4 regions of the Anoxybacillus sp. FSL W8-0382 genome follow, and region 1 is predicted to be linked to each of the others. Evidence: riboswitches for the same ligand, from Rfam matches in the RefSeq annotation. Region 1 holds a riboswitch; each other region holds the start of a gene.
The links. Region 1 has a riboswitch for S-adenosylmethionine ahead of NSS60_RS11500 (bifunctional homocysteine S-methyltransferase/methylenetetrahydrofolate reductase). Riboswitches for the same ligand answer to the same signal wherever they lie in the genome.
Positions count from the first base shown of each region.

Region 2: another riboswitch for S-adenosylmethionine. It lies ahead of metK (methionine adenosyltransferase); the one in region 1 lies ahead of NSS60_RS11500 (bifunctional homocysteine S-methyltransferase/methylenetetrahydrofolate reductase).
Region 3: another riboswitch for S-adenosylmethionine. It lies ahead of mtnW (2,3-diketo-5-methylthiopentyl-1-phosphate enolase); the one in region 1 lies ahead of NSS60_RS11500 (bifunctional homocysteine S-methyltransferase/methylenetetrahydrofolate reductase).
Region 4: another riboswitch for S-adenosylmethionine. It lies ahead of NSS60_RS12815 (methionine ABC transporter ATP-binding protein); the one in region 1 lies ahead of NSS60_RS11500 (bifunctional homocysteine S-methyltransferase/methylenetetrahydrofolate reductase).

Region 1 is NZ_JBBOPX010000001.1:2,174,138-2,178,945, reverse strand. Features, by position in the region: gene metH (methionine synthase) at 1-562, opposite strand, end outside; gene NSS60_RS11500 (bifunctional homocysteine S-methyltransferase/methylenetetrahydrofolate reductase) at 555-2,402, opposite strand; SAM riboswitch class I at 2,470-2,572, opposite strand; gene NSS60_RS11495 (YajQ family cyclic di-GMP-binding protein) at 2,666-3,157, opposite strand; gene NSS60_RS11490 (DUF3941 domain-containing protein) at 3,291-3,416, opposite strand; gene NSS60_RS11485 (DegV family protein) at 3,448-4,311, opposite strand; gene NSS60_RS11480 (YitT family protein) at 4,400-4,808, shown strand, end outside.
Region 2 is NZ_JBBOPX010000001.1:492,997-497,804, reverse strand. Features, by position in the region: gene NSS60_RS02720 (alpha/beta hydrolase) at 1-207, opposite strand, end outside; gene NSS60_RS02715 (gamma carbonic anhydrase) at 290-820, shown strand; gene NSS60_RS02710 (phosphatase PAP2 family protein) at 894-1,424, shown strand; gene metK (methionine adenosyltransferase) at 1,801-3,006, opposite strand; SAM riboswitch class I at 3,127-3,235, opposite strand; gene pckA (phosphoenolpyruvate carboxykinase (ATP)) at 3,410-4,808, shown strand, end outside.
Region 3 is NZ_JBBOPX010000001.1:2,010,001-2,014,808, forward strand. Features, by position in the region: gene NSS60_RS10585 (1,2-dihydroxy-3-keto-5-methylthiopentene dioxygenase) at 1-532, opposite strand, end outside; gene NSS60_RS10590 (methylthioribulose 1-phosphate dehydratase) at 547-1,152, opposite strand; gene NSS60_RS10595 (2-hydroxy-3-keto-5-methylthiopentenyl-1-phosphate phosphatase) at 1,149-1,808, opposite strand; gene mtnW (2,3-diketo-5-methylthiopentyl-1-phosphate enolase) at 1,805-3,025, opposite strand; SAM riboswitch class I at 3,086-3,193, opposite strand; gene NSS60_RS10605 (pyridoxal phosphate-dependent aminotransferase) at 3,284-4,456, opposite strand; gene NSS60_RS10610 (carbon-nitrogen family hydrolase) at 4,553-4,808, shown strand, end outside.
Region 4 is NZ_JBBOPX010000001.1:2,410,756-2,415,563, reverse strand. Features, by position in the region: gene NSS60_RS12825 (IS701 family transposase) at 1-128, shown strand, start outside; gene NSS60_RS12820 (IS1380 family transposase) at 281-1,654, shown strand; SAM riboswitch class I at 2,266-2,371, shown strand; gene NSS60_RS12815 (methionine ABC transporter ATP-binding protein) at 2,447-3,475, shown strand; gene NSS60_RS12810 (methionine ABC transporter permease) at 3,465-4,133, shown strand; gene NSS60_RS12805 (MetQ/NlpA family ABC transporter substrate-binding protein) at 4,150-4,808, shown strand, end outside.

The sequences.
Region 1 (4,808 bases):
GCGGCACTTGTTTTCCGACCGTTTTAAACGCTTCGGTTATGCCTAGAAAAGCGGCTTTGACGTTTAACGTATCTTGGCACGTTTCTAATAAAAGAAGATCGACGCCGCCAAGTAATAGTCCACGCGCTTGTTGTTCGTATGCGGCGACAAGTTCAGAAAACGTCGTTCCGCCTGTAACAGATAACGTTTTCGTCGTCGGTCCCATCGAACCAGCAACAAAGCGTGGCCAATCGCTCGTTGAATATTGCTCCGCGATTCGCTTAGCGAGCTTTGCCGCTTCGATATTTAACTCAAGGGCGATATGTCCGAGATTGTATTCATCTAATACGATGTTCGTTGCGCCAAACGTATTCGTTTCGACGATGTCCGCGCCCGCTTCAAAATAAGCTTCATGAATGTGGGCAATGACTTCTGGGGCGGTGATCGTCAAATATTCATTGCATCCCTCGTACGCTTCACCGCCAAAGTCATCCGCTGTTAAGTTGGCGGCTTGAATCATCGTTCCCATTGCCCCGTCAATAATTAAAATTTTCTTTTCAAGCTGTTCGAGTAAACTAGCCATGGTAAACCGTCCTTTCTTTTTTGAGCCGCTCTTTTTCGTGCGTGTAGCGAACGAGTTCGACTGTCATATCGTAACGTAAAAACGGTGTAATTAAATAAATACCTTGGAATAAATCGAATGCTGCGTCGATAAGCGATTTGGCGATTGCCAATCCTTCTTTTGTTGCTTGAATCGGGTCATTGGCGCAAGCGGCCATGCGAGCGCGAATGTCATCAGACAATGTAATGCCCGGTACTTCATGGTGTAAAAAGTCGGCGTTTCTAGCGCTTGTAAGCGGCATAATGCCGATGTAAATTGGCGTCGCCAAATGTTTTGTCGCCTCGTATACGTCTTCGATTTGTTTTTCACTATATAGCGGCTGCGTTAAAAAATATTGCGCTCCGCATTCAATTTTTTTCTCTAGTCGTTTCACCGCTTTATCTAAATGGCGTACGTTCGGATTAAAGGCCGCAGCGATGGAAAAGTTCGTTTTTTGTCCGAGCGGTTTTCCAGAATACGAAAGCCCTTCGTTAAATTGACGAATTAACGAAATGAGGTCAAATGACGATAAATCGTAGACGGATGTCGCCCCTGGAAAGTCGCCGACTTTTGATGGATCGCCGGTTAAAGCGAGCACATCGGTCATGCCGAGCGTATGAAGCCCCATTAAGTGCGACTGTAAGCCGATTAAATTGCGGTCGCGGCATGTAATGTGAATAAGCGGGCGCATGTTCAGTTGTTGTTTGACGATCGTTCCGACAGCGACGTTGCTAATGCGTGGTGTTGCTAGCGAATTGTCAGCAAGCGTTAGCGCATCAATATGTGCTTCTTTCAACGCTTTGGCGCCTTCTAAAAATGTTGTTAAGCCGAGCTTTTTTGGTGGATCGAGCTCGACGATGATCGAACGGCGCGTGCGTGCGATGTCAGCTAGGGAAGGTGCAGATGTTTGTTCCGCTTCTTGCACGACGATTGTATGCCGTTGTTTCACTTTTTTTTCATATACAGGTGTGCGGTCGGACAGGGCGCGAGCGATAGCGGAAATATGTTTCGGCGTCGTTCCACAACATCCGCCGATGAGTCGAACTCCTTGATCGCGAAAGGCGCGCGCTGTTTCTTCAAAATATTGTTCGCTCGTTTCATAAACGAACCGTCCGTCGCGATATTGCGGCAAGCTTGCGTTTGGGTACACCGATAAAAAGGCGCGCGTCGGAATCGGCACTTCTTCAAGCGAGCGCAACATATGATACGGACCGAGATGGCAGTTTAAGCCAACGACATCGGCGCCAAGCTGTTCGAGTTGACACAGCGCATCTGCAAGCGGCATGCCATGTTGTAAGACGCCAATGTCGTGCAAGGTGACGTGGGCGATGATCGGCAACGTCGTTTCTTGGCGAGCGATGGAAAGAACGGTTTGCAGTTCTTCAAAATCGTAATACGTCTCAAGCAGCAGGCCATCGACGCCTTCGTTTAACAAGACGTACAGTTGCTCGCGAAACGTTCGTTTCACTTCTTCGAGCGAAATGGTGCTTTTATTTGTGCTGCGGAGTCCCCCAATTGTGCCGAGCACATAGGCGCGTCCTTTTGCGGCTTGCTTGGCGAGCCGAACGGCTGCTTCGTTTATTTGTTTGACATCATCTTGCAATCCGTAGCGGGCGAGCTTTACATAGTTCGCTCCGTACGTATTCGTCTGGATGACTTCAGCTCCTGCATCGATATACGCTTCGTGAATATGAACGATTTCTTCAGGCTTTGTCACATTTAATTCTTCAAAACAGCGATCGATGCCGTGCGCATATAATAACGTCCCCATCGCTCCATCGGCGATGACGATGCGTTCTTTTAAATCATCTAGCAATCCCACGTCCATTCCTCCGTTTCTTTTTCAAATAAAAAAGTCTCCTCCATAAGAAGAAGACGTTGCACGCTCCTTCTTATCTTCCAAGCGAATCGCTTGTCTGGACTTAGCACCTTGACGATCGTCAGGTTGCTGAAGGTTCATCGGGCCAGTCCCTCCCCTTCTCTCGATAAGATGATGTGTATGAAGTTACTCATAAATGTAACTGATTTTTTAGAAATATTCAACTATTTTATTTGAGAAAAGAAAAAAGAAGGCGCATAGCCTTCTTAACGGTAGTTGACGAATTGGACGTCGATCGGTAAATCTGCTTCGCGAATCGCGGCGATGACTTTTTGCAAATCGTCTTTACTTTTGCCGCTGACGCGAATTTGGTCTTCTTGAATTTGACTTTTCACTTTTAAACCTGTATTTTTAATGATTGTGTTAATTTTTTTCGCGTTGTCTTTGTCGATGCCTTGAACGAGTTTCGCACGCTGGCGCACCGTTCCGCCAGACGCAGCTTCCACTTTTCCGTATTGAATGTTTTTTGTAGGGACGCCACGTTTAATAAGTTTGCCGATGAGCACATCTTTCAGTTGTTCTAGTTTGAACTCGTCGTCGGAAATAAGAATAAGCTCGTCTTTTTCAAGCGAAATGTCGCTTTTGCTCCCTTTAAAGTCATAGCGATTTTGAATTTCTTTTAACGCGATGTTGACGGCGTTTGTGACTTCCGACAAATCGACTTTTGACACGATATCAAATGAACTTTCTTTTGACATATGGATCACCTCAAACAAATATTGTGCTTCCATTATAGTCGGTTGTTGACATATGAACAACTTTACAAAATCTTTATTATGCTTTCTATTCAAACGAAGTAAAAAAGATGCTCCGCGCGAGCATCTTTTTTGTTTACAAATGGTTCGTTTCTTTTGAGTAGGCGCGCTTGCCAGCTTGGCGATTTTTTTCGCGCTCCATATTTTTTTCGTGTCGTTTCGCGTTATTGTCTTTTGCTTTTTTGTCGTTGTCGCTTGTCATCGCTTCGTCACCCCTTTAAAGGGTAGTGTAATCAATGCCCAAGCTGTTTATTCAAGAAAAAGAGGGCGATCGTTCCCGGTCCGGCATGTGCTCCGATGACGCCGCCGACTTCAGAAATGAAAAATTGTTTGCAGCCGAACGTTTCTTCAATCATCGCTTTTAGTTCGAGCGCCGTTTGTTCGTCATCGCCATGGCTAATGCCGATGAGCTGGTTTTGCACGTCTGCTCCGCGCTCTCGCATGATCTCGACCATTCGTTTCAACACTTTTTTCCGTCCACGCACTTTTTCAATCGGGATTAATTTCCCGTCCTCGACGTGAAGAAGTGGTTTAATGTTTAATACCCCGCCGACAAATGCTGCTGTTTTGCTGACGCGACCGCCGCGCGCTAAATATTGTAGGTCATCAACGGTAAAAATATGTTCCATATGGCGACAATACGTTTCAATGGTCGTCACGACATCTTCATATGCGATACCGCTTTCTGCAAGCTCAACGGCTTTTTTTACGACAAGCCCAAGACCGAGCGATGCGCATTTCGAGTCGATAACCGTTAGCTTTGCATCAGGGTATCGTTCAAGCACATCGTTTTTTATCATGACCGCTGTTTGATATGTACCGGATAAAGCAGAGGAAAAGGCGATATAAATGGCAGGAATGTTTTCTTTGGCGAGCGTCGTAAATAGCTCTTCCATTTGCGCTGGTTTTGCTTGCGATGTTTTCGGTACGTCGCCTGCGCGCATGGCATCGTATACTTGCTTTGGCTGGATCGTCAGTTGATCATCGTAGTCTTTGTCGTTTATATGAACAGCTAACGGTAAAAAAGCAATTTGTTTTTCTTGTATAAAAGAAAGTGGCAAATCGCACCCGCTATCCGCTATAATTTTAATATTCATTTCAATCACCCCTATGTATGTACTTATTTTAAGTGTAGCGATTATTATGAAAAAAAACAATTTTTATCGCTTTGTAGGAGGATGTTCTGTGGACGTAAAAAAACTGTTTGTCGTCGTCATTGGCGGATTATTAAACGCCATCGGCATGAATTTATTTTTAATTCCAGCGAACGTATATACGAGTGGGTTTGCTGGAGCGGCGCAGCTCATTTCCAAAGTCGTAGGCGACTATACGCCTTATGCTATTTCGACAGGTTTATTGCTTTTTTTATTTAACATTCCTGTGGCCATTTTAGGATGGAAAAAAGTAGGAAAATCGTTTACGTTTTATAGCTTTTTAAGCGTTGTGTTTATGTCGCTATTTCTTGAAATCATTCCTGTTCGTCCGCTTTCTGAAGACATTTTATTGAACGCCGTTTTCGGCGGAGTGATTGCAGCAGTCGGAACGGGCTGGACGTTAAAATGGGGGGCGTCAACAGGCGGATTAGATATTATTG
Region 2 (4,808 bases), 1.7 Mb from region 1:
AACCGCTTCGATATATTCGTCAAAGGAATCAATATGTCCTCTTCGACTGCGTGATGTCGTTCCTTGCCCTGGTAAATCTCCTGCAACAACATGAAAACCGTGCGTGCGAAACATTTCAATAAGCCATTTATACCGACCGTGATGTTCAGCGGCACCGTGAACGATTACAATCGTTCCTTTTGCGTTTTCTCCTTCCCATTTCCACATATACACCCCTCCTTTATGTTTACGAATAGACGAAAAATTTGTACACTAAATATAACAAAACGAAACGAAAGGGACGAGTGAAATGATTTATCCATATAAAGAACACACACCAAACATTGCACGTTCTGCTTTCATCGCCGATTACGTTACTATTACAGGCGATGTAACGATTGGAGAGGAAACGAGCGTTTGGTTTAACACTGTCATTCGCGGAGATGTTGCACCAACGATCATCGGCAATCGTGTGAACATTCAAGACAATTCTGTCCTGCATCAAAGTCCAAACAATCCACTTATTATTGAAGATGATGTCACCGTTGGCCATCAGGTCATTTTACATAGTGCCATCGTGCGAAAAGGTGCCCTCATCGGCATGGGCTCCATCATTTTAGACGGTGCCGAAATTGGTGAAGGTGCGTTTATCGGCGCTGGTAGCCTCGTTCCACAAGGAAAAAAAATCCCGCCACGCACACTTGCATTCGGTCGTCCTGCGAAAGTGATTCGTGAATTAACTGAAGAAGATGAGCGTGAAATGGCACGCATTCGTCGCGAATATGTCGAAAAAGGACAATATTATAAATCACTTCAAGTAAACAAACCACGCGACAAATAAGCGTGGTATTTTTACATTGTTTTATTATTGACTTCACATATGTATTTTATCATAAAATCAGGGGGATTTGCTTATGTTACGAAAATGGTACGATTGGGAGTGCAAGTTATTTTACAGCATTAATCGTTATTTTGATCAAAAATGGCTAAACACCTATTTTCGTTCAATTACACACGTTGGAGGGGCTACATTTTCAATTACATCGGTTATGCTAGCCATTTGGCTATTGCGGGATGAATGGCGCGATACTGCTATCGCAAGTGCGATCGCCTTAGCACTTAGCCATATTCCTGTCACAATGATGAAAAAAATATATCCTCGCAAACGACCGTATATTTCACTGCATAAAACGAAAGTAACAAAAAACCCATTAACTGACCATTCATTTCCATCAGGACATACGACTGCAATATTTTCTGTCATCGTTCCGTTTTTACTATACGCTCCAGCGCTTGCTGTTTGTCTTTTACCTATTGCTGTTAGCGTTGCCGTGTCGCGCATTTACTTAGGGCTTCATCCTATTTCGCGCAGGAGACTCCCACTTCAACGAACAAAGGGAGTAAGTGGGAGAGGAATGCGCGTTCCCCCTTTCTTTTGTGTATGATATAATAGAGGCGTGGAGAAAACCGTTTAATAAAGGCACTCCAGTAACTGCTACTCGATGTATGGAGTTGGTTACAGGAAACGTTGTAACCGTAAAACATCGAGCGTGGGTTCGTCTGTTGTGTGTGGAAGCCAAGTACTGCCAACAGACATGCCGAGAGAATCGGTAACGATGCAGGCATGACCTGCGTCGTTGGGTAGTCGTCAACCTGCCCCTGATGCAACCCCAAGTCAAGGAAGGAGGACAGAGTCCGTTTGCACTTCTGGGGAGTTGCAAGCCCTCACTTCAAGCGTTAGCTAAGTGGGGGTAGTTGACTTTCTGTTCTTACTTAAAAAATAGGAAAGGAGAGCTACATCTTGTAACTCTCCTCTTTTCCTTACTTCGCTAACTGTAACGCTTGTTGTTTTAACGCTTCCGCTTTATCTGTACGCTCCCAAGGAAGATCAATGTCCGTACGGCCGAAGTGACCATAAGCTGCTGTTTGTTTATAAATCGGGCGACGGAGATCGAGCATTTTAATAATGCCTGCTGGGCGAAGGTCGAAGTTGTTGCGCACCACTTCAATTAATACATCCTCAGATACTTTGCCTGTGCCGAACGTGTCGATTGAGATCGATACAGGTTGCGCCACACCGATCGCATATGCTAATTGCACTTCACATTTATCCGCAAGACCTGCTGCGACAATGTTTTTCGCTACGTAACGAGCCGCATATGCTGCCGAGCGATCTACTTTCGTTGGGTCTTTTCCTGAGAAAGCCCCACCGCCGTGACGAGCATAACCACCGTAAGTGTCAACGATAATTTTGCGTCCTGTTAACCCTGCGTCACCTTGTGGACCACCGATGACGAAACGACCTGTTGGGTTAATGAAATATTTTGTGTTTTCATCGATCAACTCCGCTGGAACGACAGGTTGAATGACATGTTCTTTAATATTGCGCACAATTTGATCTTGCGTAATTTCTGGATGATGTTGTGTGGAAACAACGATCGTATCAATGCGTACAGGTTTGCCGTTTTCATCATACTCCACTGTCACTTGCGTTTTTCCGTCCGGGCGTAAGTATGGTAAAATGTCTTCTTTACGCACTTCTGCTAAACGGCGCGCAAGTTTATGGGCAAGTGAAATTGGAAGCGGCATAAGCTCTTTCGTTTCGTTGCACGCGAAACCAAACATTAATCCTTGGTCTCCTGCACCGATCGCTTCGATTTCTTCATCTGTCATTTGCCCTTCACGAGCTTCTAACGCTTTGTCAACACCCATCGCGATGTCTGGTGATTGTTCATCAATTGACGTTAATACGGCGCACGTATCGGCATCAAAACCGTATTTTGCACGTGTATAGCCAATCTCGCGAATCGTTTCACGAACAATTTTTGGAATATCTACATATGTAGACGTTGTAATTTCTCCGCTCACTAAAACAAGTCCTGTTGTTACACTCGTTTCGCATGCAACACGCGCATTTGGATCATTCGCTAAAATCGCATCTAAAATCGCATCGGAAATTTGGTCACAAATTTTATCCGGATGCCCTTCCGTTACAGATTCAGATGTAAACAGACGACGTTTAGGCATTCAAACATTCCTCCTCAGTATAATGACAAATGATACGGTACTCATCCCTCTTATTATGGTCTATCGTGAAAAAAACCTTTCCCTCAGAGGAAAGGTTCTTGCATTTGTCTGCGCCTTTCACTCTTATCGTTCAAGGGCGTCCCCTTGCCACAGGTTAGCACCTTTTCACGTATGTGACGGTTGCTGGGTTTCATCGGGCCTGTCCCCCTCCACCAACTCGGGATAAGAGTATCCGTTCATCTCAGCATCATATCACATCTATCATAAGCGAGTCAACGTTTTTTCTCCCTTTATGATGTCTAAAATAAATTCAAGAAAAATACATGAATTAGTATGGACTATTTATCAAAATGTGTTATACTTTTTACATAAAGATAAATCAAACAAAGGTAGGTTTTGTCCAATGAATTCCATTGAACTGACAAACAAATTATCAACGCTCTTACAAAGGGATGGGGTTTTTCATAACTTATCTGTACCACGACTAGTAGAAAAAGTACTAACTCGGAAAGAAGGCATCCTAACTTCATCAGGAGCGATTTGTGCAACAACCGGAAAATATACAGGCCGTTCTCCAAAAGATAAATATATTGTAGAAGAACCATCTGTTAAACATAAAATTGATTGGGGAACTGTCAACCAACCAATTTCTGAAGAAGTATTTGATAAACTTTACAACAAAGTGACCGATTATTTAATGACAAAAGAAGAACTATTTGTATTTAATGGCTTTGCAGGCGCCGATCCTGCTTATCGCTTACCGATTCAAGTTATCAATGAATTTGCTTGGCATAACTTATTTGCCCATCAATTGTTCATTCGTCCAACAGCGGAAGAATTACAAACACATGAACCACAATTTACAGTCATTTCTGCACCAACATTTAAGGCAAATCCATCTGTTGACGGCACGCGTTCAGAAACGTTTATTATTATCTCATTTGAACGTCGTACCGTGCTTATTGGTGGAACAGAATATGCTGGTGAAATGAAAAAATCCGTTTTCTCTGTCATGAACTTTTTATTGCCAGAACAAGGAATCTTCCCGATGCACTGTTCAGCAAACGTCGGTCAAGAAGGTGATGTCGCGCTCTTTTTCGGTTTATCTGGTACAGGAAAAACAACGCTTTCTGCTGATCCAAACCGTCGCCTAATTGGCGATGACGAGCACGGTTGGTCAAACAACGGTGTTTTTAATATTGAAGGTGGATGTTATGCCAAATGCATTAACTTATCACGTGAAAAAGAGCCGCAAATTTTCGATGCGATTCGCTTCGGCTCCGTATTAGAAAACGTCATGATGGATCCAGATACGCGCATACCAAATTACGACGATGCAACGTTAACTGAAAATACGCGTGCGGCGTACCCGCTTGAAGCGATGGATAATATTGTTCAACCAAGCATTGCAGGTCATCCGCATACGATCGTCTTTTTAACAGCAGATGCATTCGGGGTATTGCCGCCAATTAGTAAATTAACGAAAGAACAAGCAATGTATCATTTCTTAAGCGGATATACGAGCAAATTAGCAGGCACAGAGCGCGGAGTGACAGCGCCGGAAGCAACGTTCTCTACATGCTTCGGCTCACCGTTTTTACCGCTTCCAGCAACACGATATGCAGACATGCTTGGACAAAAAATCGATGCTCACGGCGTTCAAGTATTTTTAATCAACACCGGCTGGACGGGAGGCGGATACGGCATTGGCGAACGGATGAAGCTATCGTATACGCGCGCGATGGTCAAAGCGGCGTTAGAAGGAGAATTAAACAACGTCGAAACCGTTCAAGACCCGATTT
Region 3 (4,808 bases), 160 kb from region 1:
CCCCTTCTTTTTCTACGTATGGATGTGCCACCCATCCGGATGGATCAATAAACAAACGGACGGCAACGACTTGACGGTCGTCCATTAACGTAAAGAAATGCGGATTTCCTTCTGGTACGGAAATAACGTCGCCTGCCTCTAGTTCAACGTCAAAATAACCTGTTTGTTCATCGCCCTTAATGACGAAAATGCCATGACCAGCGACGATCGCCCGCACTTCATCTTCCGTATGTGTATGCACTTGTTCAAATTTTTTCAACAACTCTTCTAAATTTGGCGTTTGTTCACAAAGCGCCACGACGTCCCACGTTTTATAGCCTCTCCGCTTCGCTAAATCTTCAATTTCCGTCTGAAACGTCGCTAAAATGTCCGCTTTTTCTTCGTCTGTTAATACAAACTTGTTTTGTAAATGAGCAGGAAGTTTGCTTGCATCCCACCGTTCATACAACACCCCTTGGTTGTTTAAAAACGCCGCAACGTTTTCTTTTCCTTCAATCACTTCCCCTGTGTTTCGCACTTTAATGACTGCCATACATATTTTCCCCCTTATCGTTTAATAAGCAATAATTTCACATGATATTGACATAAAAACTCGCACGCTTCTAAAAACTTTTTCGCCTCTAACACATCTTTTCCCCAAACGGTAATGCCGTGGTTGCGAATAAGCACCGCACCAGCATCTCCATGGACATGGTCGGCGAACGCTTTTGCTAACGTCGGAATATGGGCGAAATTCGGAATAATCGGAATGCGAAATTGCGCATCTTCCTCCCATAATCCGAACGCTTTAATTATTTCTTGATTCGAAAAGACGACTTCCCCTTCGTCACCGTACAGTTCTGAAACGATATTGTTGTCGACCGTATGCACGTGCAAAACGCAACCGGCGTTCGTTTTGTTGTAAATTTCGACATGTAATAACGTTTCTGCGGACGGTTTCAAGTGCGTCGCCTCCGCTGGCTGTCCGTCAGCATCGACAAGTAAAAAATCTTCCGCCGTCTCTTTTCGTTTATCTTTTCCGCTTGCGGTGACAAGAAAGGTAAGCGGCTCATCGCTCACTTTCAGCGACAAATTGCCGCTTGTCGCCATAAACCAGTCGCGCGCCGCTAGCTCTCGTTTGACTTCCGCTAGCTCTTCCCATTTCTCTTTCATACAATCACCTCGCTCTCTTTCAACACATGAATGACGTCATAAAACGTCGTAAACGGCGTATGCGGTAAGTTTAGCTCACGGCATTTTTCAAGTAAAAAGTCGCGCGCGATGACGTGATCGGCTAGTTTCGCCGCCGCTAAATCGGTAATGGAATCGCCAATCACAATCGTTTTTGCCCCTTTTGGCGCGAGTTTACGAAGAAGCGACGGCTTGCAGCACCCGCATTCATTTTCGCAATGTTCATCGCACGCATACGGCCACGTAATGTGGATCGTTTCCCCGCTAAAATCGGCGCTATTACAAAAAATGCGCTCTTTTTCAATCAGTCCGTCAAGCAGCGGATAAACGAAAAAGTCGATGCCGCCGCTCACGATATAAAGCGGGATTTGCCGTTCGTTCGTAAACGCGACAAAGTCGGAAAATCCGTCGCGAATGCGGGCGGTGTCAATCAGAAATTGCACGATGTCTTCTTTCAGCGTCGTCGGCAACAACGAAAACATGCGCCCGACTCCTTCCTGCACCGTACATGCCTGCGCCAATATATCGTCTTTGATCGCTTCCCACTCCGGCGGAGCAAACTGTTTCATTAAAGCAATAATATTATCGTTTAACGTAATCGTCCCATCAAAATCGCAAAAAATGACCGGCTTCATCATGCGCTCCCCCATAAGTCAAGCGCTTGTTTTAACGCTTCGTTTTCCGTCGCAGCCTCATGAAGCGAACGCCCAGAAAGCACCGCTTCCACCGCGGCGCGAAACGCTTGCCCGCCACCGACAGCGCCTTGCGGATGTCCGTGCACTCCACCGCCCGCGTTAATGACACAATCGATGCCAAAGTCGCGCATAAGAAGCGGCACAAGCCCTGGATGAATGCCGGCAGATGGAACAGGGAATGCGCGTAAAAACAAATCTTCTTTCGTCAACTCCTCAGAAATGGCGAGCGCCTGTTGCTTTTCAAGCGCAACGCTTCCGTACGGCGATGGAAAGAGCGAAAAATCTGCCCCTGCCATGCGCAACAATTTCCCAAGTAAAAGCGCATAACTGACGCCATACACGTGCGACGAAGCGATCGCTCCGCTAAACGACGGATGCGCCATAATCGGCAAACGAATGTCATCATCTTCACGAAGCGCTTGCAACACGTCAAGTCCGTATGTAAACACGTTAAACAACAACACGTCCGCCCCTAGCTCCGCCGCACGCTTCGCTTTGTCTTTTAGTTCAAACGTTTTACCTGTTAAATTGACCGCATATAACGTCCGATGCCCTGTTTGTTCGTACACGTCTTGTAGCGCTTGTTTTCCTGCGACAATGCGCTTTTCAAACGACGTTAAGTCATTGTCAAATAAAATTTCATCGTCTTTGACGAGATCGACCCCACCGAGCGCTTGCAGTTTTAATTGTTCGGTGACGTATTGTAAATCACGCCCAATGACCGCTTTAAAAATGCTCATCACAAGCGGACGGTCAAAAACGCTAAGCTTTTCGCGTATGCCGTCAATGCCAAAGCGCGGGCCGGGAAAAGCACGCTTCAGTTCGTCCGAAAACGTTAAGTCAACAAGTTTAATCGTTCCGTCAAGCGACAATTTTCCAAACGTCGTCGTCAAAATCGCTGGAAAATCGGCGCTAAAATTGACGCTCGGATACGAAATGCGCACGAGCGCACGTTTTAGTCTTTTGCCAAAAAACGTATTGACCCGCTCATCTTCTTCGAGCTGTTCAATGGACTGAACAACGCCTTTATGTTTTTTCAACTGCTCTTGTTCAAGCTGCGGCAAATCGGTCCACGACCCGACAGTCAATCCAAGCGCAATCCCTTCCGCTTTTTTCACTAAGTCTTTGTCGTCATGGATCAAATATGTTGCGGTAATCATCTTCCCACTCCTTTACAAATAAAAAACCTCTTCATAAGAAGAGGCTCAATCGTTCGTCTCTTCTTATCTCTCAGCGCACTGCTGCGAGAATTAGCACCGTGCTTAACACTTGTTAAGTCGGTTGCCGGGCTTCATCGGGCTCGTCCCTCCGCCTACTCTTGATAAGAATTCGCAATGTATAAAATTTTTCAAACAGTTCGTTTTTCACAAATTTAATTCGAATTATGACAGCACATGTGGCGTTTGTCAATCATTTTTTTAAAAAAGTTGCAACCGCCCGATGCGTTCCGCTGCTTCTTGAAGTCTTGCTTCGCTTGTGAGCAGCCCTGTGCGCACATAGCCTTCCCCATGTTCGCCAAACCCAATGCCCGGAGCGACCGCCACGTGCGCTTTTTGAAGCAAAAGGTCAGCAAACGTTTCCGACGTATAGCCGTTTGGCACCGGAAGCCAAGCGAAAAACGAACCTGCTGGCGCTTGCACATCCCAGCCGATGTCACGCAATGCATGAACGAACGTGTTTCTTCTTGCTTCATACGTCGCGACAAGCTCGGCGACGCATTGTTGCGAATCAAGTAGTGCGACTGCTGCCGCTTCTTGAATCGCCCCGAACATGCTGACGTATAAATGGTCTTGTAATACGTTGATCGCTTCGATCATGCTTTCGTTACCGACCGCAAAACCGATGCGCCATCCTGCCATATTGTACGTTTTTGAGAACGTATAAATTTCAATGCCGACGTCTTTGGCCCCTTCGACTTGTAAAAAGCTTACTGGCTTTTTCCCGTCAAAGCCGATCGCTCCGTATGCGAAATCGTGTACAACACCGATACGATGTTTTTCAGCAAACGAAACCGTGTCTTGAAAAAACGATTTCGTTGCGGTTGCGCCGGTCGGATTGTTCGGATAGTTTAAAAACATCAGTTTCGCCTTGCGAACGACATCTTTGTTTAGCTCCTCGTAATTAGGTAAAAAGCCGTTTTCCGCCCGTAGCGGCATCATTTCCATGCGCGCCCGCGCAAGCACGACCCCCGACCAATAGTCTGGATAACCGGGATCAGGAACGAGCACAACATCGCCCGAATTTAATAAGCAAAGCGGCATTTCAACAAGCCCTGCTTTTCCGCCAAACAAAATAGCGACTTCTTTTTCAGGATCAATCGTCACGCCATACTCGCGTTTATAAAACGTCGCCACTGCTTCTTTCAAAAACGAATAGCCGCGAAATGGTGAATATTTATGATACTTAGGCTTTGCTACCGCCTGTTGCATCGCGCTTACAATGTGCGCTGGTGTCGGCTGATCTGGATTTCCTTGTCCGAGATTAATGACATCATGCCCTTTGGCAATGACTGCGTTCACTTTTTGCACGAGCGAAGCAAAAAATTGCTTCGGAAGTTGCTGTAACAAGTTCGATTGCGGAAATGTTTTCATTTTTCACACCTACTTCACAAAAAGGTTGAAATTCTAGTCAAGAATCATATATCGTAAAAATCAAAATGTAAAGAAAATTTTTTTGAGGTGAATGAGATGAATATCGCTTGCGTGCAAATGGACATTGCGTTTGGAGCACCGGAAAAAAATAAACAAACAGTCGTGCGCTACATGGAACAAATCGCGAAAGAAGCCGATGTCGTCGTTTTACCTGAACTATGGACGACAGGTTACGATTTAACGAGGCTTACTCATATTGCCGATGAAAACGGCGAACAAACGAAGGCGTTTCTTTCCGAACTTGCCCGCACGTATCGTGTGCATATCGTCGGTGGATCGGTCGCGAAAAAAG
Region 4 (4,808 bases), 240 kb from region 1:
GCGATTTTTCCGATGGGCTCGATCTCCTGCGTAAGCGAAAAGGACATAGCCTCGTGGAGTTCATTTACAGCGCAGCAAAACAAAATATTCCTATTGATACCATCAAAAAACAGCTCCATGTGGCATAAGGGATACCCTGTTTGTCTCTTTTTACATGGTAATTATTGTTATAAAAATTACTCACCTGAATCCGTGACAAACCATCTTTACAATGGATGCAAACCGTTGATACGATAAGGGAAAACGACATTGACGATTCTTCATCAAGTAGGTGAATGTGATGAAAGATTTCCCGATTCGGTTTGTATTGACAGATGAAGCGATTACTCCAAGTGCTGGGCTTGCCCTCGTTGGCTACTTACTACACCAAACGAAAATGGATAAACGGGTAAACGCGCTTCGGCTTCCAAGCGTTCGTCGAGACGTGCACATTTCCCATAGCGATGTCATTCGCTCGATGATCGGCTTGCTTGCCACAGGAAAAACGGACTTTGATCATATTGAAGCGTATCGTCAGGACGATATGTTTTCGACATCGATGGGGATTCAGCACGTGCCTTCCTCCCCAACGTTAAGACAGCGACTCGATCAGCTCGCTTGTCTTCCGATGACCGAAACGATTCTTTGGGAGGAGTCCATGCGTCTATTGATTCAACGACATGCCACTTTGTCCCCTTGTTGGACGAAAGGGAAGGCGACATGGCTCCCTCTTGATCTCGATGGCTCCCCATTTGACAACTCCGATACGAAAAAAGAAGGAGTGAGTCGAACGTATAAAGGATTTGACGGTTTTACACCATTGTTTGCGTATGCAGGGAAGGAAGGGTATATCGTTCATGCCGAGTTGCGTCCCGGAAAACAACATGTGCAAGACAACATGCCTTCGTTTTTAACGACCGCCATCCGTCGAGCTCGTCCACTTACTGCGTCTCGTCTGCTTGTTCGCATGGATGCAGGAAACGACGCGGAAGCGAATGTGCACGTATGCCTAAAGGAAGACGTGGACTTTGTCATCAAGCGAAACTTACGCCGAGAATCGAAAGCGCTTTGGTTTCAGATCGCTTCGCAAAAGGGCAAACGCGTCGACGATGGACAAACCGAAGGAGTACAAACGTATGAGCTATGCCTTCCACAGACGGTAGCGATCGATGGAAACACGTATACGTACGTTCAAGTCACCCAAGTGACGGAACGAACGATGGAACGCAATGGACAGCTGATGCTCGTTCCTGATTATGAAGTGGAAAGCTATTGGGTGCGGCTCAAAGGAAACGAGCATGTTCGAATGAGCGATGTGCTCGCGTTGTATCATGATCATGCGACATGCGAACAGTTTCATAGCGAACTCAAGAGCGACTTAGATTTAGAGCGACTTCCATCTGGGAAGATGAAAACGAATGCGCTCGTGTTGGTCATGGGAGCATTCGTGTACAACCTTCTTCGCCTGATTGGACAAGATCTATTAAGCGATCCGAGACATCCATTGCATCATAAAGTGAAACGCCGTCGCATCAAGACGATCATTCAGACGGTGATCACGATGGCGGGACGACTCGTTCGCCGATCACGGCAGCTATGGATGAAACTGACACGAAGGAGTGGCTATAGCGAGCCCCTTCTGAACCTGTACATCAAATGGAGAGAAGGAGGATAACGAACGATTGTTCGTGATTCTGTACTCATCTTATCCCTCTGTCCTTTTTTTGTTTTTCATTTGGTTTACATACCCAAAAAAGATAGTTGTTTCATTTTCGAGAGTGAAGATGACATCTGTTTTAAACATAAAAAGGGAGGGATGGATCACGCATCCATAAATCCAGCAACAAAATCAAAGTTGATGTCATCTTATCACGGATTCAGGTACTCAACTACAGTAATTAAATATAAATTGAAATTTTGTTTTACATCCAGCCGATCACTCGCAATGTTATAGCATAGTCGAATTGTATGGGAGCAAAATAGAAACGAGAAATCGGAAATTCTTTATTGCAACTTATGTATATAGCTACAATTGATAAGTTTAACTTCATTTTTTGGACTGAAGTGGCTGATCTAAAACGTATTAGCGTTTTGGATCAGCCCTTTACGCTTTCGTGTGAGCGGTTGTTGCTCGATCGCCCGACATTAGCAATATAATGATTTCTCATATTAAAGTCAAAAAATTTTTATTGACATCGTCCTTTTTTCGATGATATACTCACATTCGTAGTTCAACATCATTCTTGAATACATTAAAACGTTAACTGAATAAAGCGTTTAAAAGCGCTCTTATCAAGAGAGGTGGAGGGATGTGCCCGATGAAACCCGGCAACCGTCAGCGCTGCTGAAATGGTGCCAATTCACACAAAGCGTTTGCTTTGAGAGATAAGAGACAGAATGGACGATTCGCGCCTTTCTGTTCTCTTGAGCAGAAAGGTTTTTTTCATGGAAGGAAGGTGACAGCAACGTGATCACATTATCGAATGTAACAAAAGTGTATAAAGCAGCAAGTGGGAATGTAACGGCAGTCGATCATGTGAATTTGCATATCGAACAAGGAGAAATTTTTGGTATTATCGGCTATAGCGGCGCAGGGAAAAGCTCGCTCATTCGGTTATTGAACGGATTAGAAAAGCCGACGAGCGGTGAAGTCATTGTTGATGGGAAAGATATGGGGAAAATTAGCGGGAAGCAGTTACGCCAAGCGCGCCAACAAATCGGTATGATTTTTCAACATTTTAATTTACTTTGGTCGCGAACAGTGCGCGAAAATATTGCTTTTCCGTTAGAAATTGCTGGCGTGCCGAAAGAAGAACGGATGAAGCGCGTCGATGAACTCATTCAGCTCGTCGGTTTGCAAGGGAGAGAAAATGCGTATCCGTCACAACTGAGCGGCGGACAAAAGCAACGCGTTGGTATTGCACGCGCATTAGCGAACAATCCGAAAGTGTTGTTGTGCGATGAAGCAACATCGGCGCTTGATCCGCAAACGACCGACTCAATTTTAGACTTGCTTGTTGACATTAATAAACGTCTTGGTTTAACGATCGTATTAATTACACACGAAATGCATGTTATTCGTAAAATTTGTGATCGTGTAGCGGTCATGGAAAACGGAAAAATTGTCGAGATGGGCGAAGTGCTTCACGTGTTCCGCAAGCCAGAGCAGCCGATTACGAAACGATTTGTTCAGCAAGTCACAGAGCCGGAAGAAACGAAAGAGGCGATGTTGCATCTTCTTGAGCGATATCCAAATGGAAAAGTTGTACAGCTTACATTTGTTGGCGAAGAAGCTGAGCAACCACTCATCACGCACATCATTCGACAATTTGATTTGAACGTGAACATTTTGCAAGGGAAAATTTCGCAAACGCATCACGGTTCATACGGGGTGTTGTTCGTTCATTTAGACGGTGCGAATGACGAGATTGAGCGAGCGCTCGATTTCATTCGCCAGCAAGAAGTTGAAGTGGAGGTGTTGGCGAATGTTCAATGAACTATTTCCGAACGTCGTTTGGGATAAAATATGGGCGGCCACGACGGAAACGTTGTATATGACCGCCGTCTCCGTTGTCGCAACGTTTGTGCTCGGTATTTTACTCGGATTGTTGCTGTTTTTAACGTCTAAGGGAAACATATGGGAAAATCGTTTTATTAACGGTGTGATCGCATCGTTCGTCAACATTTTTCGTTCCATCCCGTTTATTATTTTAATTATTTTGCTCATCCCGTTTACAAAGCTTGTTGTCGGTAAGATTCTTGGGGCAAATGCCGCGTTGCCTGCACTAATTATTGGTGCCGCGCCGTTTTATGCACGCATGGTCGAAATTGCGCTTCGTGAAATTGATAAAGGTGTTATTGAAGCGGCAAAAGCGATGGGGGCGACGACAGCAACAATTATTTGGAAAGTGCTTCTCCCTGAAGCGTTGCCAGCACTTGTATCTGGTATTACAGTTACAGCGATCGCGCTCGTTGGTTATACAGCGATGGCAGGAGTTGTCGGTGCTGGAGGGCTTGGAAACTTAGCGTATTTAGAAGGGTTTCAACGTAACAATAACGACGTCACGTTCGTTGCAACAGTGCTCATTTTAATCATCGTCTTTATCATTCAGTTTATTGGTGACCTTGTCACTTCTAAAATAGATAAACGATAAAAGGGGGAAAAAACAAATGAAAAAATGGTTCTCTTTACTTGTTGCTGCAGTTGTTGTATTAGCGCTCGCTGCTTGCGGAAAAAGCGAAAGTGCCGAAGAAAAGACGAATAAGCTTGTCGTTGGTGCATCAAACGTGCCACATGCCGAAATTTTAGAAAAAGCAAAACCGATTTTAAAAGAAAAGGGTATTGAATTAGAAATTGTTACATTCCAAGATTTCGTATTACCAAACAAAGCATTAGCAGATAAAGAGTTAGATGCAAACTATTTCCAACACATTCCTTATTTAGAAGCACAAATGAAAGAACATGGCTATGACTTTGTAAATGCTGGCGGTATTCATATTGAACCAATCGGTGTATACTCTAAAAAATATAAAAGCCTTGAAGAGCTACCAAACGGTGCAAAAATCATTATGAGTAACTCTGTTGCTGATCACGGTCGTATTTTATCGATGCTTGAAGAAAAAGGACTAATTAAATTAAAAGATGGTGTCGATAAGACGAAAGCAACAATTGATGACATTGTTGAAAATCCGAAAAATTTAGTATTTGAAGCAGATATCGAAGCAGGATTGCTTCCGCAAGTGTATAAAAATGATGAAGGAGATGCGGTATTAATTAACGCAAACTATGCGTTAGATGCCGGATTAGATCCAGCAAAAGATCCGATTGC